3 regions of the Metabacillus mesotrionivorans genome follow, and region 3 is predicted to be linked to each of the others. Evidence: predicted binding sites of a transcription regulator. Region 3 holds the regulator's gene; each other region holds the start of a gene.
What was found. Region 3 encodes LexA, which represses DNA repair genes until DNA is damaged. Its sites were predicted from a motif close to CGAACATATGTTCG; they were not measured.
Positions count from the first base shown of each region.

Region 1: pcrA (DNA helicase PcrA) is a predicted target of LexA. The motif match lies at 3,046-3,059, and genes of this name have one in related genera.
Region 2: ACTSEZ_RS09215 (Y-family DNA polymerase) is a predicted target of LexA. The motif match lies at 2,092-2,105, and genes of this name have one in related genera.

Region 1 covers NZ_JBQMFF010000006.1:175,571-181,104, forward strand. The annotation lists gene ligA (NAD-dependent DNA ligase LigA) at 1-790, opposite strand, end outside; gene pcrA (DNA helicase PcrA) at 811-2,982, opposite strand; gene pcrB (heptaprenylglyceryl phosphate synthase) at 3,091-3,777, opposite strand; gene ACTSEZ_RS16510 (YerC/YecD family TrpR-related protein) at 4,017-4,325, opposite strand; gene ACTSEZ_RS16515 (DUF3048 domain-containing protein) at 4,349-5,374, opposite strand; gene ACTSEZ_RS16520 (adenine deaminase C-terminal domain-containing protein) at 5,408-5,534, opposite strand, start outside.
Region 2 covers NZ_JBQMFF010000002.1:810,284-815,817, reverse strand. The annotation lists gene ACTSEZ_RS09230 (MBL fold metallo-hydrolase) at 1-279, shown strand, start outside; gene ACTSEZ_RS09225 (SDR family NAD(P)-dependent oxidoreductase) at 290-1,084, shown strand; gene ACTSEZ_RS09220 (YqzH family protein) at 1,128-1,319, opposite strand; gene ACTSEZ_RS09215 (Y-family DNA polymerase) at 2,163-3,425, shown strand; gene ACTSEZ_RS09210 (YolD-like family protein) at 3,440-3,772, shown strand; gene ACTSEZ_RS09205 (RpnC/YadD family protein) at 3,900-4,166, shown strand; gene ACTSEZ_RS09200 (CDGSH iron-sulfur domain-containing protein) at 4,349-4,546, opposite strand; gene ACTSEZ_RS09195 (iron-sulfur cluster biosynthesis family protein) at 4,677-5,000, shown strand; gene ACTSEZ_RS09190 (DUF2552 family protein) at 5,014-5,256, shown strand; gene ACTSEZ_RS09185 (proline dehydrogenase family protein) at 5,310-5,534, opposite strand, start outside.
Region 3 covers NZ_JBQMFF010000002.1:117,094-122,627, forward strand. The annotation lists gene ACTSEZ_RS05475 (MerR family transcriptional regulator) at 1-367, shown strand, start outside; gene glnA (type I glutamate--ammonia ligase) at 434-1,768, shown strand; gene ACTSEZ_RS05485 (magnesium transporter CorA family protein) at 1,819-3,261, opposite strand; gene lexA (transcriptional repressor LexA) at 3,357-3,977, opposite strand; gene yneA (cell division suppressor protein YneA) at 4,137-4,448, shown strand; gene ACTSEZ_RS05500 (YneB family resolvase-like protein) at 4,462-5,109, shown strand; gene ACTSEZ_RS05505 (DUF896 domain-containing protein) at 5,180-5,410, shown strand.

The DNA of each region.
Region 1 (5,534 bases), on a different contig from region 3:
TGACTTCATCGATTGATTCGCATCTCCGTCGTTCGGTATTGGTTTTGAATCCAAGTTCTTCAAGCGCATCAAGGCCAGCACTCTGGGTCTTGGCGCCTGTTTCTTCCCCGAGGTCTGCAATACTATAGACGAAAATATTCAGATTTCGTTTCGCCGCAATTTTAGGATCGAGCTGGCGGAGAGAGCCTGCCGCAGCATTTCGCGGGTTGGCAAACGGCTCTTCCTCGAGCTGTATTTTCACTTCGTTTAATTTTTCAAAAGAGGACTTCGGCATATAGGCTTCGCCGCGCACCTCGATTGAAAGGTTTTTCTTTAGCTTCAGCGGAATGGACCGGATGGTTTTCAGGTTTTCGGTAATATCTTCGCCGGTTGTGCCGTCCCCCCGTGTTGCACCGCGCACGAATGCTCCATTTTCATAAGTAAGGGAAACAGCCAGACCGTCAATTTTAAGCTCAACCATATAGTGAACATCATCACCGACTGCCTGCCTCACACGGCGGTCAAAATCGCGGAGATCCTGCTCATTGAACGCATTTCCGAGACTGAGCATAGGTGTCTGATGCTGAACCTTTTTAAAGCCTTCAAGAATTTCGCCGCCAACCCGCTGAGTCGGGGAATCCGGAGTCTTGAGTTCAGGGAAACGTTCTTCAATGTCAACCAGCTCATGTAAAAGCTGATCGTATTCAGAATCCGGAACAGTCGGTTTATCCAGCACGTGATATTCATAGTTGTACTTGTTTAATAAGTCATGCAGGGTTTCTGCACGCTGTTTGGCTGTATTCATATCCATCCCTTGGTCCAATCCTTTCACTACTGTACTTTTTTTATAGGAGCAAATTTAGCAAGCAGGCGTTTGATGCCGACAGGGCTTGGGAATGCAATATCAAGCTCCTTGCCCTCTCCTTCGCCTTTTACGCTGACAACGGTGCCGATGCCCCATTTTTTATGTTCTGCCTTGCTGCCGACGCTCCATGCGATTTCATCTCCGCCTGTAGAGGCTGCAATCGGTCTTGTAACGGCAGGTCTCCGTTCAGGCCGTGCTTTTGCACCAAATGGCGAAGGGCTCTTTTTCACTTCATTCAGATTTTCAATCAGAGCAGATGGAATTTCAGATATAAATCTTGATTCGGGATTCATGCTCGTCCGGCCGAAGAGAGTCCTCATTTTCGCATTTGTAATAAACAGCTCTTTTTCTGCACGGGTAATGCCGACATAGGCAAGGCGGCGCTCCTCTTCCATTTCCGCTTCTTCCATAAGTGAACGGCTGTGAGGGAAGACGCCTTCTTCAACGCCCATCAAAAAGACAACCGGGAACTCAAGGCCCTTGGCAGAATGAAGCGTCATTAACACGACCGCTTCTTTAGAGGCTTCCTCATCATCATCTAATTTATCAATATCCGCCACTAAAGCAAGATCGGTCAGGAATGCAACAAGGCTCTTATCCTCACTGTTCTTTTCAAAGTTCTGCGTAACAGACAGGAACTCGTCGATATTCTCAAGGCGGCTTTGCGCTTCGATCGTTTTCTCCGTTTTCAGCATCTCGCGGTAGCCTGTTTTCTCAATCACTTCTTCTGCAAGTTCCGTGACAGACAGGTAGTCCTGCATGTTGGCCATGTTCCGGATCAGTTCACGGAAATCAACCATGGCACTTACTACACGTGCACTGACGCCGGCAAACTCAATCTGTTCAATCGCCCCGAAGAGGGACAGATCATTGTCTGCTGCATACTGGGCAATCCGGTCAACGGAAGTCGCTCCAACACCTCGTTTCGGCACGTTTATGACGCGCGCCAGACTGATGTCATCATCCGGGTTGGCAATCAGTCTCATGTAAGCTAGGATATCTTTAATCTCTTTTCTGTCATAGAACTTGATACCGCCGACAATCGTGTAGTTGATGTTCGACTTCAGCAGAATTTCCTCAATGACACGGGACTGGGCGTTCGTTCTGTAAAGAATCGCAAAGTCTGAAAGCTTTCTTCCCTGAGTGGAGACAAGCTGATTGATTTTGCCCGCCACAAACTGCCCTTCAGCCGACTCGCTGTCCGCGCGGTAGTAGCTGATTTTCTGCCCTTCATCGTTTTCTGTCCAGAGATTTTTCGCCTTGCGGTTCATGTTGTTTTTGATCACGCCGTTTGCCGCTTCAAGAATGCGCTGTGTCGAGCGGTAGTTCTGCTCAAGCAGAATCACACTGGCAGACGGATAGTCTTTTTCAAAAGAGAGGATATTCGCAATATCTGCTCCGCGCCAGCGGTAAATTGACTGGTCAGAGTCTCCGACTACGCACAGATTCTGAAAGCGCGAAGCAAGCATTTTAACGAGAAGATACTGCGCTCTGTTCGTATCCTGGTACTCATCCACGTGAATGTACTGGAATTTGCGCTGGTAAAATTCAAGCACTTCAGGCACACGCTGAAACAGCTGAATCGTCGTCATGATCAAGTCATCAAAATCAAGCGACTGGTTTTTCAGCAGTTTTTTCTGATAGTCCTTATATACATCGCTTGCAACCTGCTCATACATGCCGCCTGCTGTTTTTTCAAATTCCTCGGGAGTGATCAGTTCATTCTTCGCACTGCTGATGCTTCCCAAAATGCTGCGGGGATCAAATTTCTTCGGGTCTATATTCCGGTCTTTCAAGATCTGCTTAATAACGGACAGCTGGTCTGTCGTATCCAGAATCGAGAAGTTTCTGCTGATGCCGATCCGGTCGATGTCACGCCTTAAAATTCTTACACACATCGAGTGGAAGGTAGAAATCCAGATATCATCTGCTCCGGGTCCGAGCAGCTTTCCGATACGCTCCTTCATTTCCCTTGCCGCTTTATTTGTAAAAGTAATCGCAAGGATATTCCACGGAGCGACTCCCTTTTCAACCATCAGGTACGCGATTCTTCTTGTGAGAACGCTTGTCTTTCCGCTCCCTGCGCCTGCCATGATTAAGAGCGGTCCATCCGTTGCCTTGACCGCTTCCTTTTGCATGTCATTCAAGCCATTTAATAATTGATCTGTTAAAAATTGCACGTTCCGGACACCACCTTATATCAAACATATGTTCTTATTTTATCTCAACACCTGCGTGTTATGCAATTATGGTTTTACTGCTTTTACCGTTTTCAGTGCGGCTTCCAGGTTCTCATAAATAATGTTGCCGACAACAACGGCATCGGCATGCTCGGCCATTTCAGCTGCCTGTTCAGGCGTCTTTATACCGCCTCCGTAAAACAGCTTTGTCTCAGAAAGCACTTTGCCTGCCGCTTCCACAACATTCACATCGCCATAAGTTCCGCTGTACTCCAGATAGAAAATCGGCATGTGAAACATGTTTTCAGCCAGTCTGGCATATGAGACCACATCATCAGCAGTCAATTCAGTTCTTGCATCTGTGAGTCTGGCTGCTTTGCAGTCCCCGTTCAGGATGCAGTACCCTTCCACGAGGAGTTCATCCCAGTTCATAAGATCTCCATATTCTTTAACCGCCTCATGATGCAGCCCCATGACCCACTTTGCATCTCTGCTGTTCATGACAGACGGAATGAAATACAAATCAAATCCGGGCATGATCGACTCAATCTCGGATACTTCAAGCACACACGGCACTAGGTATCTTCTGATTCGGGACATTAAGTTTAACACATTATCCATCGTCACATTGTCGCTTCCCCCGACAATGATGGCGTCTGTTCCTGACTCACATATTCTCTCGAGTGCCTCGTCGCTTATTTCTTTATCGGGATCAAGTTTGAATACATGCTTCCACTCGCTCACATCATACATAGCCGTTCCTCCTAACAATCAGGTTCCATTCAAACATTATATCAAATTAATGCCCTGCAAAAAACGCACAGGTGCTATGAAGGTTTTGACAATCTGATTACGTTTTGCTTTATGCAACTGAAGGATTTAAGCTGATGATTGAAAATGGATGGTTTAAAGAGCCGCCTGAGTAATTAGAATAAACTTCATTTGAAAAAATTCCAAAATAAAAAGGCTGAACAAGTTCAGCCTTTTTGCTATTAAGATTCTTTCGGCTCCTGCGCGCCGATGCGCTCAAGAGCCATCGTATAGGCGTCGTTTCCGTAGTTCAGGCAGCGTTTAACACGCGAGATCGTTGCTGTGCTTGCGCCTGTCTCTGTTTCGATTTTATGATAAGTAAAGCCTTCGCGGAGCATGCGCGCCACTTCAAGACGCTGGGCGAGCGACTGAATTTCGTTTACTGTGCAGAGATCATCGAAAAATCGATAGCATTCATCCAGATTTTTAAGTGAGAGGACAGATTCAAATAGTTGGTCAAGTTCTTTTCCCCGTAATTTTTCGATTTGCATGTTGATTCTCCTTTTTAAAAGATTTAGTGGAGGGTCACTTGATTGAGATGGGGCACGATGCTGATCCATGTTTTCCCCGGAACAAGCTCCACCTGCTCTCCGTTCAGATACGGAAGGATCCTTCCGTCAGCATTGCGCCATTCTACCTCTCGGCTGACACCATGCTGAAGAAGGATTGCTTTGCCGCCCTCCGTAAGGTTAATGGACCTTCTGCCTTGTTTATCCATAATTTCGTGAGTCATTTCAGCAATAAGTACATTACTGGGTGCTACGGCTTCATCTGATTGAAGATCTCTAGTCTGTTCGTTGCTATATCTGAAATAGGTCTGTGATTGTTTGTCATAAATAAACTGCGATTCAAAAGTGTCAGATTTATCGTAGCGGATGACGGCTTCAGCTGCGGAGTTCCCCTGAAGTTTCTTTCCTTCCGCCGCTTTCATAAACGGCAGCGGGTCCGGCCTCTGCGAAAAATCCGCTTTATTCAGCTCTGCACCTTTTTTTATATGTTCGGATGAGATATAAGAATTGTGCGGTGCTTTTCTGAAATCTGCCCTTTCAAAAAGCGTGCCGTCGTAAAACATTCCGTTTAAGAAGTCATGGTTTCCGTCTTCAAGGAGTTCGCGCGCCTGAGGGCTCCATCCGTGGCTTATAAAGAAAGCATTGTAGCCGCCGGCAAGCTCAACGTAGTATTCTCTTGCACTCCGGACCGGACCGATCATCTCCGGAAGCTCGCTTTGATAGATGGCTAAAAACCTTGTGATGCTGCCTTCTGCAAGCACTTCATAGACAATGTCCGCTTTATGGAGTCCTGACTGCGGCCGGGCTGCAGGGTGATTGTTGATCATCACGGCAAAAGCACGGTTTCCCATGTTCTCTGAAGGAAGACCCGTCAGAGGATAGCTGCTTACTTCTTCAGCAGGAGCTGATGGTTCCTGCTTTTTCACGCTTGGATTTGGAACGCTGTTCTCTTCTTTGACGCATGCTGTGCACAATGCGAGCAGCATAACTGCCGCTAACAGCCGCTGTAAGTTCTTCTTGATGGTTTTCACGTAAGTTTGACCCCTTTTGCTTCCTTTTATATTTTAACGCATTATCGGCGGAAAGAGTATTATTTTTTTAAGCACATCATAGATCCCCGCTGGCGTTATTCTGATATAAGGCAAATGAGTCGATAAGAGGAAAAACAGGGAGTAAACAGGGTCCCCGAAC
Region 2 (5,534 bases), 690 kb from region 3:
TCAAGTGTGCATTCCGGGCATGGTGAAACTGTCGCAAATCCGCACGAACTGATACAATATCGGTTGAAAAGACAAAAAGAACGCGCCTATGAAGTGCTGTCGTTTTTAAAAGAAAAACCGATGACAGCGTTCGAAGTATCCGAAAGGCTGTTTCCGCGTCTTTATCAGAAGCAGATGATGCTCACGATGTCAGAAACGGTGGGACAGCTGGATTATCTTGAAGCGATGGGGGAAATTAAGGGTCAAATGGAAGGGGTACACATCCTTTACTCTTGCTGAGGTGAACGAAATGAATCAAAAATTAAAAGGCCGGTATGTTGTCATTACCGGCGCATCAGGCGGAATCGGCGAAAAAATGGCCGCACTCGCAGCGGCAAGCGGTGCACACCCAATCCTGATTGCAAGACGGGCTGACCTGCTTGCGGCGGCAGCCAAACGAATCTCTGATCAATACGGAGTCACCTGCACGTATTATCCGCTGGACGTAAGCGACCTGGACGCAGTTGCACAGACGTTCGCCCTGATTTTAGACCGTGTTCCTCAGATTGATGTGCTCGTCAACAACGCCGGTTTCGGCATCTTTAACACAGTGGAAGAGGCAACGCTGGATGAAATGACCTCCATGTTTGAGGTGAACGTATTCGGACTGATTGCCTGCACCAAAATGGTCCTGCCGGGTATGAGAGCACGGAACGACGGCCACATCATCAACATCGCCTCGCAGGCCGGAAAGCTCGCAACACCGAAATCAAGCCTGTACTCAGCCACAAAGCATGCGGTTCTCGGCTTCACAAACAGCCTCCGGATGGAGCTTGCCGGCACCGGCATTCACGTCACATCCGTCAACCCGGGGCCGATCCAGACGAATTTTTTCAATATTGCAGATCAAAGCGGAACGTACGTTAAAAACGTTCAGCGCTTCATGCTTGATCCTGATAAAGTATCTGAAAAAATTGTCAGCGCCATGATGACCGAAAAGCGCGAAATCAACCTTCCAGGCTGGATGAATGCCGGCAGCAGCTTTTATCAGCTCATGCCGCGCGTGTTTGAAAAACTTGCGGGAAAAGCATTATCGAAAAAATAAGCAGAAAAACAGCCTGCCGGCAAAGGCAGGCTGTTTTTCTATGCTACAATTCCTGATTCGTCACAAACCCGTACACTACGTCTTCAACCGCTTCAAACCACTCCGAATCCTCCTGCGCCCGCTTCTGCATCACTCTTGCAACAATTTCTTCTTCCTCTTTTTTACTCAGCGATCCGTGCAGATCATACTGCTGAAAAGACTGGAGAATCATTTTCAAAATCCACTTATCGTTCATGTTCCACCTCATTCTATCCTGATTATAAGGAGGATTGGGGGAGATGCCAAGCGGGGGTTTTTTGGGCACTGCCGGGTTTCGGATTTGCGGCTCTGAATTTTGTGCTGTCCAGCAGATCATTAAGCTGAACAGTGAACAGCTCCGAAGGGCAGAAAAGAATTCTCACCTGAATCGTGCCCTCAAAACCTGAAAATCAAAAATTGAGGGCACTAAAAACCCGGATTCGTACCCTCAAAACTCGAAAATCAAAAATTGAGGGCACTAAAAACCCGGATTCGTACCCTCAAAACCCGAAAATCAAAAATTGAGGGCACTAAAAAGCCAGTATCGTACCCTCAAAACCCAAAGATCAAAAATTGAGGGCACTAAAAAGTCAGTATCGTACCCTCAAAACCCAAAGATCAAAAATTGAGGGCACTAAAAAGTCAGTATCGTACCACCAAACCCCAAAAAACAAAGATGGAGAGTACTAAAAAATCCGCTCCCCTTGGCGATTCCGCTTTTCGTGTTGTCCAGCTCCATCGCTCAACTCCTCTGTCAGAACGGAATCGCCGGTAAAGGCAAAAGGCGCCTTTTCCGTCGATTCCTTATCTGACTCCCGGAGCTAAACGAGCGATTCCGCTTTTCGTGTTGTCCAGCTGCACCGGCCAACTCCTCAGTCGGAACAAAATCCCCCGAAAAGGCAAGTTCGGCCTTTCCGTGTGATTTCTTATCCGCCAATCGGAGCTAAACGGCCGCTTCCGCTTTTCGTAGCAAAAACTACCATTGAAATCGAACGTATATTCGCTTACTATTAGCATATACTGAATGGGAACGTATATTCTGTTGTGAGGAGTAAGAACGATGATTGAGGATTACAGCCAATTTCCAAAACGAAAGATTCTGTGCATTGATATGAAGAGCTTTTATGCCAGCTGCGCGGCGGTTCTGGAAGGTCTTGACCCGCTTACGTGCCATTTGGCGGTGGTTGGTGACACAGAAAGGCAGGGGAGTATTGTCCTGGCAGCTTCGCCCTGTCTGAAAAAAGATTTTGGCATCAAGACCGGATCCCGTCTGTTCGAAATTCCAAAAGACCCGCGCATTCACATTGTTAACGCGAAAATGGCTTCTTTTGTCCGTATTTCGACTGAACTGACGCGCCTTTTTCACCGGTATGTCCCGAAGGATGCGATCCACACGTACAGTGTTGACGAAAGCTTCATTCAGGTTGACGGAGTGGAGGGGATCTGGGGAGATGCGTGGGAGATTGCTGCAAAAATCAGAGATGATATGGACCGTGAATTTTCGCTGCCGTGTGCAATCGGCATTGGACCCAATATGCTGCTTTCGAAAATCTGCCTTGATCTTGAGGCGAAGAAAAAGGGCATTGCGGAATGGACGTACGACGATGTAAAAGAAAAGCTGTGGAAGGTGCAGCCGCTCCGGGAAATGTGGGGCATCGGCAGCAGAGTCGAGAAAACGCTGAACCGGATGGGTATTTTCAATGTAGGCCAGCTTGCCGCCCATCCGCTTGAAGTACTTGAAAAAAAGTTCGGGATTATGGGCAATCAGCTTTATTATCATGCCTGGGGCGTTGATCTCTCTGAAATTGGTGCGCCGATTCTGCAGGGGCAGATCAGCTTCGGGAAGAGCCAGATTCTCATGCGGGATTATCCCGATCCGGAAGAAGTAAAACACGTCATTCTTGAAATGTGCGAAGAAGTCGCAAGAAGGGCGCGCACGCACAGGAAGGCGGGCAGAACGATCAGTCTCGGCATCGGCTACAGCCACGATGAGCTTGGAGGCGGATTTCACCGCTCCCGGACGATGGACCGGCCGACCAATATTACCATGGAGCTCTACGAAACATGCCTCGCCTTATTTGAACAATTTTACGCACATAAAACCGTCCGGAAAATTTCGATTGCCCTCTCCAACATTGAAGATGATGCCGAAATGCAGCTCGATTTATTCCAGCCAAACCGCGAAAAAGAACAGATCCTTGGCTATGTCATGGACTCCATCCGCGGGAAATACGGACCCAATGCCCTGCTGCGGGCCGTTTCCTATACAAATGCAGGCACAGCAAGGCACCGCGCCAAGCTTGTCGGCGGACACAAAGCGTAAAAGGAGGGATACACATGATTCGGGATCGGGGCAATATCAAATGGACATCCATGATGCTGCCTGAGCACGTAAAAATCTTAAGAGAACTTGAAGTTGAACAGGGCTATAAAACGAAGCCCGCAGTAGACGAACAGCAGCTCGAGCATTTTAACGAAATCATCAGCCTTGCCATGGAGGAAAACCGGGAGCTTGCGTTCACCTACTACGAACATCACGATTTTCACGTGCTCAAAGGCCGCGTACACTACGTAGATCCGATCCGCGGATGCCTGCGGATCATCGGCGATGACCACACGCGCGTTGATCTGCCAATCGAGAAAATAACGGATATAGGGGAGAAGGAATGAGATGAAGGCGGGCGGGGATGCCTGCCTTTGTTACATCTATTGGCATACCTTTTGTAATGGTACATCCCGCTGTATAATAAAGAAGACGAGTAAGGCTATCAGCAAAATAAGAGGAGAGGTGTTTACCTTGGATCAGTTAGCAGCGAAAGCTGAAGAAAAACTGCGCAGGTTAAGTGCCGACGAAGAAACAATAAGAATGTATCAGCTCAGGGAAAAATATATATCTGATCAAAAAACTAAAATGGATGGCGCAAAAATTGCCGGTGAAAATGAGAAAGCAATTGAGATAGCATTGAGCCTGCTGAAAATTCCAGGAATGTCTGTGAGTGAAATTTCAGCTCATACAGGATTGTCCTTGGAAAAGGTTAAAGAACTTGAAAAAGAAGTACGATAAATGCGGAGGGCGCAGTCATATTGATTGCGTCTTTTTTGTTGTCAGAAAAGTTAATTGAAACATGTTGTAATCCTATTTTTACTTTGATGATGTTTGAGAAGAGAGGAAGTGCCAGATAAGGAACCCTTAAGTCGATAGAGCTCCTTACTGACTCTGAGAACTAAACAGCCGCCTCAGCCTTTCTACTCAGCCCTAACCACCGACTGAAACACTCCCTTATGCGCCCCGTCGCAGAACGGCATTTTTTTGGAGAGGCCGCAGCGGCAGAGGGAGAAGCTCTGTTTGGTCTGGAAGACGTTTCCTTCTGCGTCGATGAGCTCGATGTCTCCTGTTATGCGCAGGGAGCCGTTGTCGTTTACTTTGATGACGGGTTTGGTCATGTGTAATCACTCCTTCTATACTTAGAGGTATTCTGCGCAAGGCTGGTGTATGACAGGCAAGCCGCAATGCGCATCCGGCCGAGTTGTGATAAAATGTCCCTAAGCAACCTGAAACGAGGAGACATGACGTATGGAAATTAAATGGACAGACCGTGCCATGAAAAAAATAGAAGGCAGTGTGCAGGCTCATTCCGATAAACAAGTGAAGCTCAAGTATGATACGGACGGCTGCGGATGCGTGGTCAGCGGAGTGACCGCACTCTGGCTTGTTGATGAAAAAGACGGAGATGATGTTCTGATTGAAACGAACGCATATCCGGTTCTGGTTGAAAAATCGAAGATGGTGTTTCTGGATGAAAAGATGACAATTGATTTTAACGAGACAGCAAACAGCTACATGCTGACGTGTCCTTCGCAAATCTTGAATCCGCGCATGAGTCTGACTGTAAAGTGAGGTGGAGAGAAAGATGAAGGACCGCTTAACAACTCTTAAAAACATCGCATTAAACAAAACATGGGTTTCGTTTTTGAACAGCAACCATCCTTATACCCTGCTGCACTGGTCAATTGGTGGAGTCTTTGAGGACAAAAAAGATGTCTGGCTGCTTCAGGATGAAATGACATTTGAAGCACAGGAATTTGCCACAATTGATGAAGCAATTGCCTGGCTTGATGAACATATGCATGACATTACGGACGTGCTTGGATAAACGTGAAAAAAACGGTGACATTTTACAACGAGTAAAGTGTCACCGTTTTTCATTTAATAAGAAGCAGATTTAGTTTCAAAAGCTATAATGTCTGATACAGCAGTGTAAATATTAGGAGGATACTCTGCAATGCGATGAGCCAAGTATAGATACCATTCTGTGCCGTAAGTAACATAAACCCTCGCTTTATATCCTTCATCTTTTACATTTTTGATTAAATCAGGCCTTACCCCATCTAACATTTCAAGCTCAACGTTTGAATGCTTTAGATAGCCTTG
Region 3 (5,534 bases):
GATCGGAATTGTCATGCAGCTGACAGAGCTCTCTGCCAGACAAATTCGATATTATGAAGAAAACGGCTTGATTTTCCCTGCAAGAACTGAAGGGAACAGACGCCTATTTTCATTTAATGACGTAGATACGCTTCTTGAAATAAGAAGCCTTATCGAACAAGGCATTAACATGGCCGGCATCAAGCAGATTTTTTCTTCTAAGGATAAAAGGATGGAACGCGAGGAAGAAGGCCAGCCTAAAAAAGTGGAAAAACCGGATCTGACCGACGCTGAACTCAGAAAGCTTCTGAAAGCTGAACTGATGCAGGCCGGAAGGTTTCAGAGATCATCACTCAGACAGGGTGACATGTCTAGATTTTTCCATTAATTAACGCAGCTTCACTTAAATTTCACAATAAATATTACTTAGTATTGTTAGGAGAGGATTTTCACAATGGCAAAGTATTCGAGAGAAGATATTGTACGCTTAGTACAAGAAGAAAACGTAAAATACATCAGACTGCAGTTCACGGACATCCTTGGAACAATCAAAAACGTAGAAATTCCTGCAAGCCAGCTTGAAAAAGCACTTGACAACAAATGCATGTTTGACGGATCTTCAATTGAAGGATTTGTCCGCATCGAAGAATCTGACATGTATCTGTATCCTGATCTTGATACGTTTGTTATTTTCCCTTGGACATCTGAAAAAGGCAAAGTTGCACGTTTCATCTGCGACATCTACAGCCCTGACGGAACACCATTTGATGGAGATCCGCGCAACAACTTAAGACGCATGCTGAAAGAAATGGAAGACCTTGGATTCACTGACTTCAACCTTGGGCCTGAGCCTGAATTCTTCCTTTTCAAGCTTGACGAAAAAGGAGAACCTACTCTTGAGCTTAACGATCACGGCGGCTACTTCGACCTTGCTCCAACTGACCTTGGAGAAAACTGCAGACGCGACATCGTGCTTGAGCTTGAAGAAATGGGCTTTGAAATTGAAGCATCCCACCATGAGGTAGCTCCCGGCCAGCATGAAATTGACTTTAAATATGCAGGCGCAGTAAAAGCTTGTGATGATATCCAAACGTTCAAACTTGTCGTTAAAACAATTGCGCGCAAACACGGATTGCATGCTACATTCATGCCAAAACCGCTGTTTGGAGTAAATGGATCTGGAATGCACATGAACCTCTCTCTTTTCAAAGACGGAGTGAACTCATTCTATGACAAAAACAGTGAACTTGAGCTGAGCGAAACAGCTAGACATTTCATCGCCGGCGTCATCAAGCATGCTCCAAACTTCACAGCTGTTACGAATCCGACAGTTAACTCATATAAGCGTCTAGTACCTGGCTACGAGGCACCATGCTATGTTGCCTGGTCTGCACAAAACAGAAGCCCGCTTATCCGTATCCCTGCTTCACGCGGACTAAGCACACGCGTAGAAGTGCGCAGTGTTGACCCTTCTGCAAACCCGTACCTTGCAATGAGCGTATTGCTTGCTGCTGGTCTTGACGGCATTAAAAACAAACTTGCTGCTCCAAAACCGATTGACCGCAACATCTATGTCATGACGAAAGAAGAGCGCGTTGAGAATGGAATCGTAGATCTTCCTGCAACTCTTGCACAGGCTCTTGATCTTCTGAAAACAGACGAAGTGATCATCAACGCACTTGGCGAGCATTTGTTTGAGCATTTTGTGGAAGCGAAAGAAATTGAATGGGATATGTTCCGCACCCAAGTTCACCCATGGGAACGCGAGCAGTACATGTCTCAATACTAAGAATCACATTCAAAAACCTCAGCTGTTTGCTGAGGTTTTTTTGCTTATTTTTAGTCAATCCCGTCTGATTTTCTCTTCTGTAAATAATCCTTCAGCAGTCTCATAATAGCTATTGCGGCAAGCACTGAGCCAACTGCAATTCCTGATAAAGCAACCACCAGTGAAATGTATTCAAACACAGAGTAATCTGCAAGCTTGTTCCAGCTTATGCTGCCTTTCCAGTCCTCAATGACAAGGTTCATGCCATAGATTCCGGAAATAACCGTATAAGTAGTAAGGATCAGCAGCAGGGAATTATGGCGTTTGCTGGCCAGCTTCTCCTGATTTTGATAAAGACTGTCCATCGTATTCTTCACTTCTTTATAGAGGGTCTCAATTTTAAACCGGTCTTTCATCATGACAGAAAGCTCCTGTCCTTCCGTTCTGCTGCTGATTTCTGAAAAGATATACTTAGCCGTGAAATTAGCAATCGAGCGAATCAGACCTTCCATTTTATCCTGTTTCCGGTCAATGTAGAGCTGTGAATAGCTGTATGAAAGTTTTAAAAGGACAATTTTATAGAAAAGATGCAGGATGAGATTGTAATAGAGCTGACCGACCATTTCTTCCGCGGTCACGTTCTCCTGACCCACATCATTCGTAATTTTAGTGAATGTATGATCACTCACAACGTGAAAACTGCCTGGGGACCACCTGTCGTAAATGTGATCTTGAATATACTGGCTGATATAAGCAGGATTGCTTGCGGACATATACGGTTTGCCATTTTGATCATAACCATTTATGTGCCCTGTGCGAAACAAGGTTTCAGGTGATATTTCTGCGTCCTTTTCTGTCAAAAGATAACTGCTGACAAACATTCTCTCGTCAATAAAGTAGGGAAGGCTTCCAAGATAGGTTGACTGACTGTTTTCACTCTTCTCTATATATGGGACAACAGAGGGGCACAGCTCTTCAAAGATAAAATCCTGAATCTTTTCATAAGTGCCTTGTCCTGAATGGAGAACAGTTCCTTTTTCTTCTGTAATAAACGGTTCAAGAACTCTGAAGTGATCCATAAAATCAAGTGCATCGCTCAGTGTCAATGTTTTGCTGTCAGATGTAAGCTCCGTCCTGATTGTAATCATTCCAACAGAAAATGGGCAAATATACAGATCGATAGAGTGGATAGTGAAAGAATATTCATTTACAGCTGTACGAAGCGTGCATTTTTTGTCAAAGGATTTGGAGTATCTGTTAATAGCCTTATCCTTATGCTGATCTGGAAAGAGAATCTGTTCTATGTACGGCATAAAATAATGCTTCAGCCGTTTATGGGGAAGGCTCGTTTTCTCTCCGTAAAATTTGTTCTGCTGAGCGCTGCTGTTAATGCTGAAAAATTCAAATCCGCTTGCCTTAAGTTCATCAGTCAGCTGGGAGATGCAGTCCTTGTCCCATGAAAAAGGAAAAATAAACTGGGCATTTGCCCGCAGAATAGCAGGTTCTTTAGTCATAGGCACCCTCTCATCTTTTTTTCATTATTATCTTCCCCTGAGAGAAGGCTGTAAAACAGGCAAATAAAAAAACTTTGCCTGTAAAAGCAAAGTTTTCAGTGTATGTTTCTATAAACTCCAACAACTTTTCCCAAGATAACGACATGTCTGAGAATGATCGGTTCAAGTGTTGAGTTCTCCGGCTGAAGACGCACATAATCTTTTTCTTTGAAAAAACGTTTGACAGTTGCCTCATCATCCTCTGTCATGGCAACAACGATATCCCCGTTGTTTGCAGTGTTCTGCTGCTTGACAATGACCATGTCCCCATCAAGAATGCCGGCTTCAATCATACTGTCTCCCATAATCTCAAGCATGAAGATCTGATCATCGGATGCGGCGAACGTATCTGGAAGAGGAAAATATTCCTCGACGTTTTCAATGGCTGTGATCGGGGAACCGGCTGTAACTTTCCCGATTACAGGAACGTTAATCACACTTGAACGCGGAATCATCGCTGTCTCGTCCTCTAATATTTCAATCGCTCTAGGCTTTGTCGGATCCCGTCTGATCAATCCTTTGCTTTCAAGCCTGGCAAGATGGCCGTGCACAGTGGAGCTGGAAGCAAGGCCCACTGCTTCGCCGATCTCGCGGACTGATGGCGGATATCCTTTCTTTTGTACTTCAAGTTTTATAAAAGTGAGGATATCCTGCTGCCTCTTTGAAAGTTTTGTCATTTTATCCACCTCGCGTCCTGTAATTTATGTTGATTATAGCATGTTTTTCCTGCGCATACAAACATAAGTTCGAAAAACGGCGTTGACAGAAACGTTTGTTCGCATTATACTGAAAGTATCAAATATGCGAACAAACATTCTATTAAGGTGGGGATTGGGTTGAAAGGTTCATTATCTTACGTTATTTCTTTCTTTGCAGTTGTCATTGTAGCTGTCTTTGCATTATCATACACAGGTGAAAAAGAAAACCTTGATCATTATGTATCCATTGAAATAGCAGAAGGTGACAGCATCTGGAGCCTTGCAGATCAATATGAGGAGCATCACCGCATGTCCAAGACCGATTTCGTTGAATGGGTGCAGGACAAAAACGGACTGCCGACAGCTGTGATCAAGACAGGAGATTCTGTGGTTCTTCCTATTGATAAACAAACCTACCATGACGGGACACAGCTTGCATCAAGAAAATAGGGAAGTGAGAACACTGAACGCAATCATCTACTGCAGAGTCAGCACAAGAAAAGAAGAACAGGAGACATCACTCGCCAGGCAAAAAGAAGAACTTTTGGCCCTTTCAGCAGCGCACGGCATGAATGTGGCAAAGGTTATTGAGGAGCAGGCGAGCGGATATGAGGTTGAAAGAGAAGGTATTTTTGAAATATTTGACTGCATAAAGGAACAGAAAATTGACGCCATTGTTATTCAGGATGAGACAAGACTGGGGAGAGGGAATGCCCGCATCGCCCTTATTCATTTTTTCGCAAAAGAAGGCATTACGATATATACGGCCACGCAGAATGGAAAGCTTTTTTTGTCTGAAGCAGATTCTATGGTTCTGGAAATTGTAAGCATTGTTGAAGAATATCAGCGGAAGATCCATAATCTGAAAATTAAACGCGGCATGCAGCGGGCGGTTGAAAAAGGGTATAAACCTCAAAGGAATCTTACTAACAGAGATAAAGGGAGCGGCAGAGAGAAGAAGGAAGTGCCTGTCAGCGAGATTATCAGGCTTAAACAGAATAAACTGACATTCTCAGAGATTGCGGCTACGTTAAGAGGGTTTGGATACGAGGTTTCTAAAGCGACAGTACATAGAAGATATCAAGAGCACATGAAAGAGGAACAGGTCTAATCTGTTGTTTTTTGCCCCCGTATTTAGTACGATAGCATAGTAAATCGTATTAGGTAAAGGAGCTGCAGTCATGCTGCCAAAAGAAAAGATGGCAAGAATCAATACCTTATCCAGAAAATCAAAAACGTCCGGTCTTTCTCCGGAGGAAAAACAGGAACAGCAATCACTTAGACAGGAATATCTCAAGGCATTCCGGGGTTCTATGAAAAATACATTAAAAGGCGTTACAGTACTGGATCCAAACGGAAATGATGTAACACCTGAAAAATTAAAAGAAGAGCGCAGACGCGATCTTCATTAATCACCGGAATACGTCAATTTTTGATGTATTCCTTTTCATTTTGCACATAATACATTAGAATAGGTTCTTACACTTCTCATTTTTGCAATTCCCATGCGAAATGGTTGTATGAATAGGCCAGTAA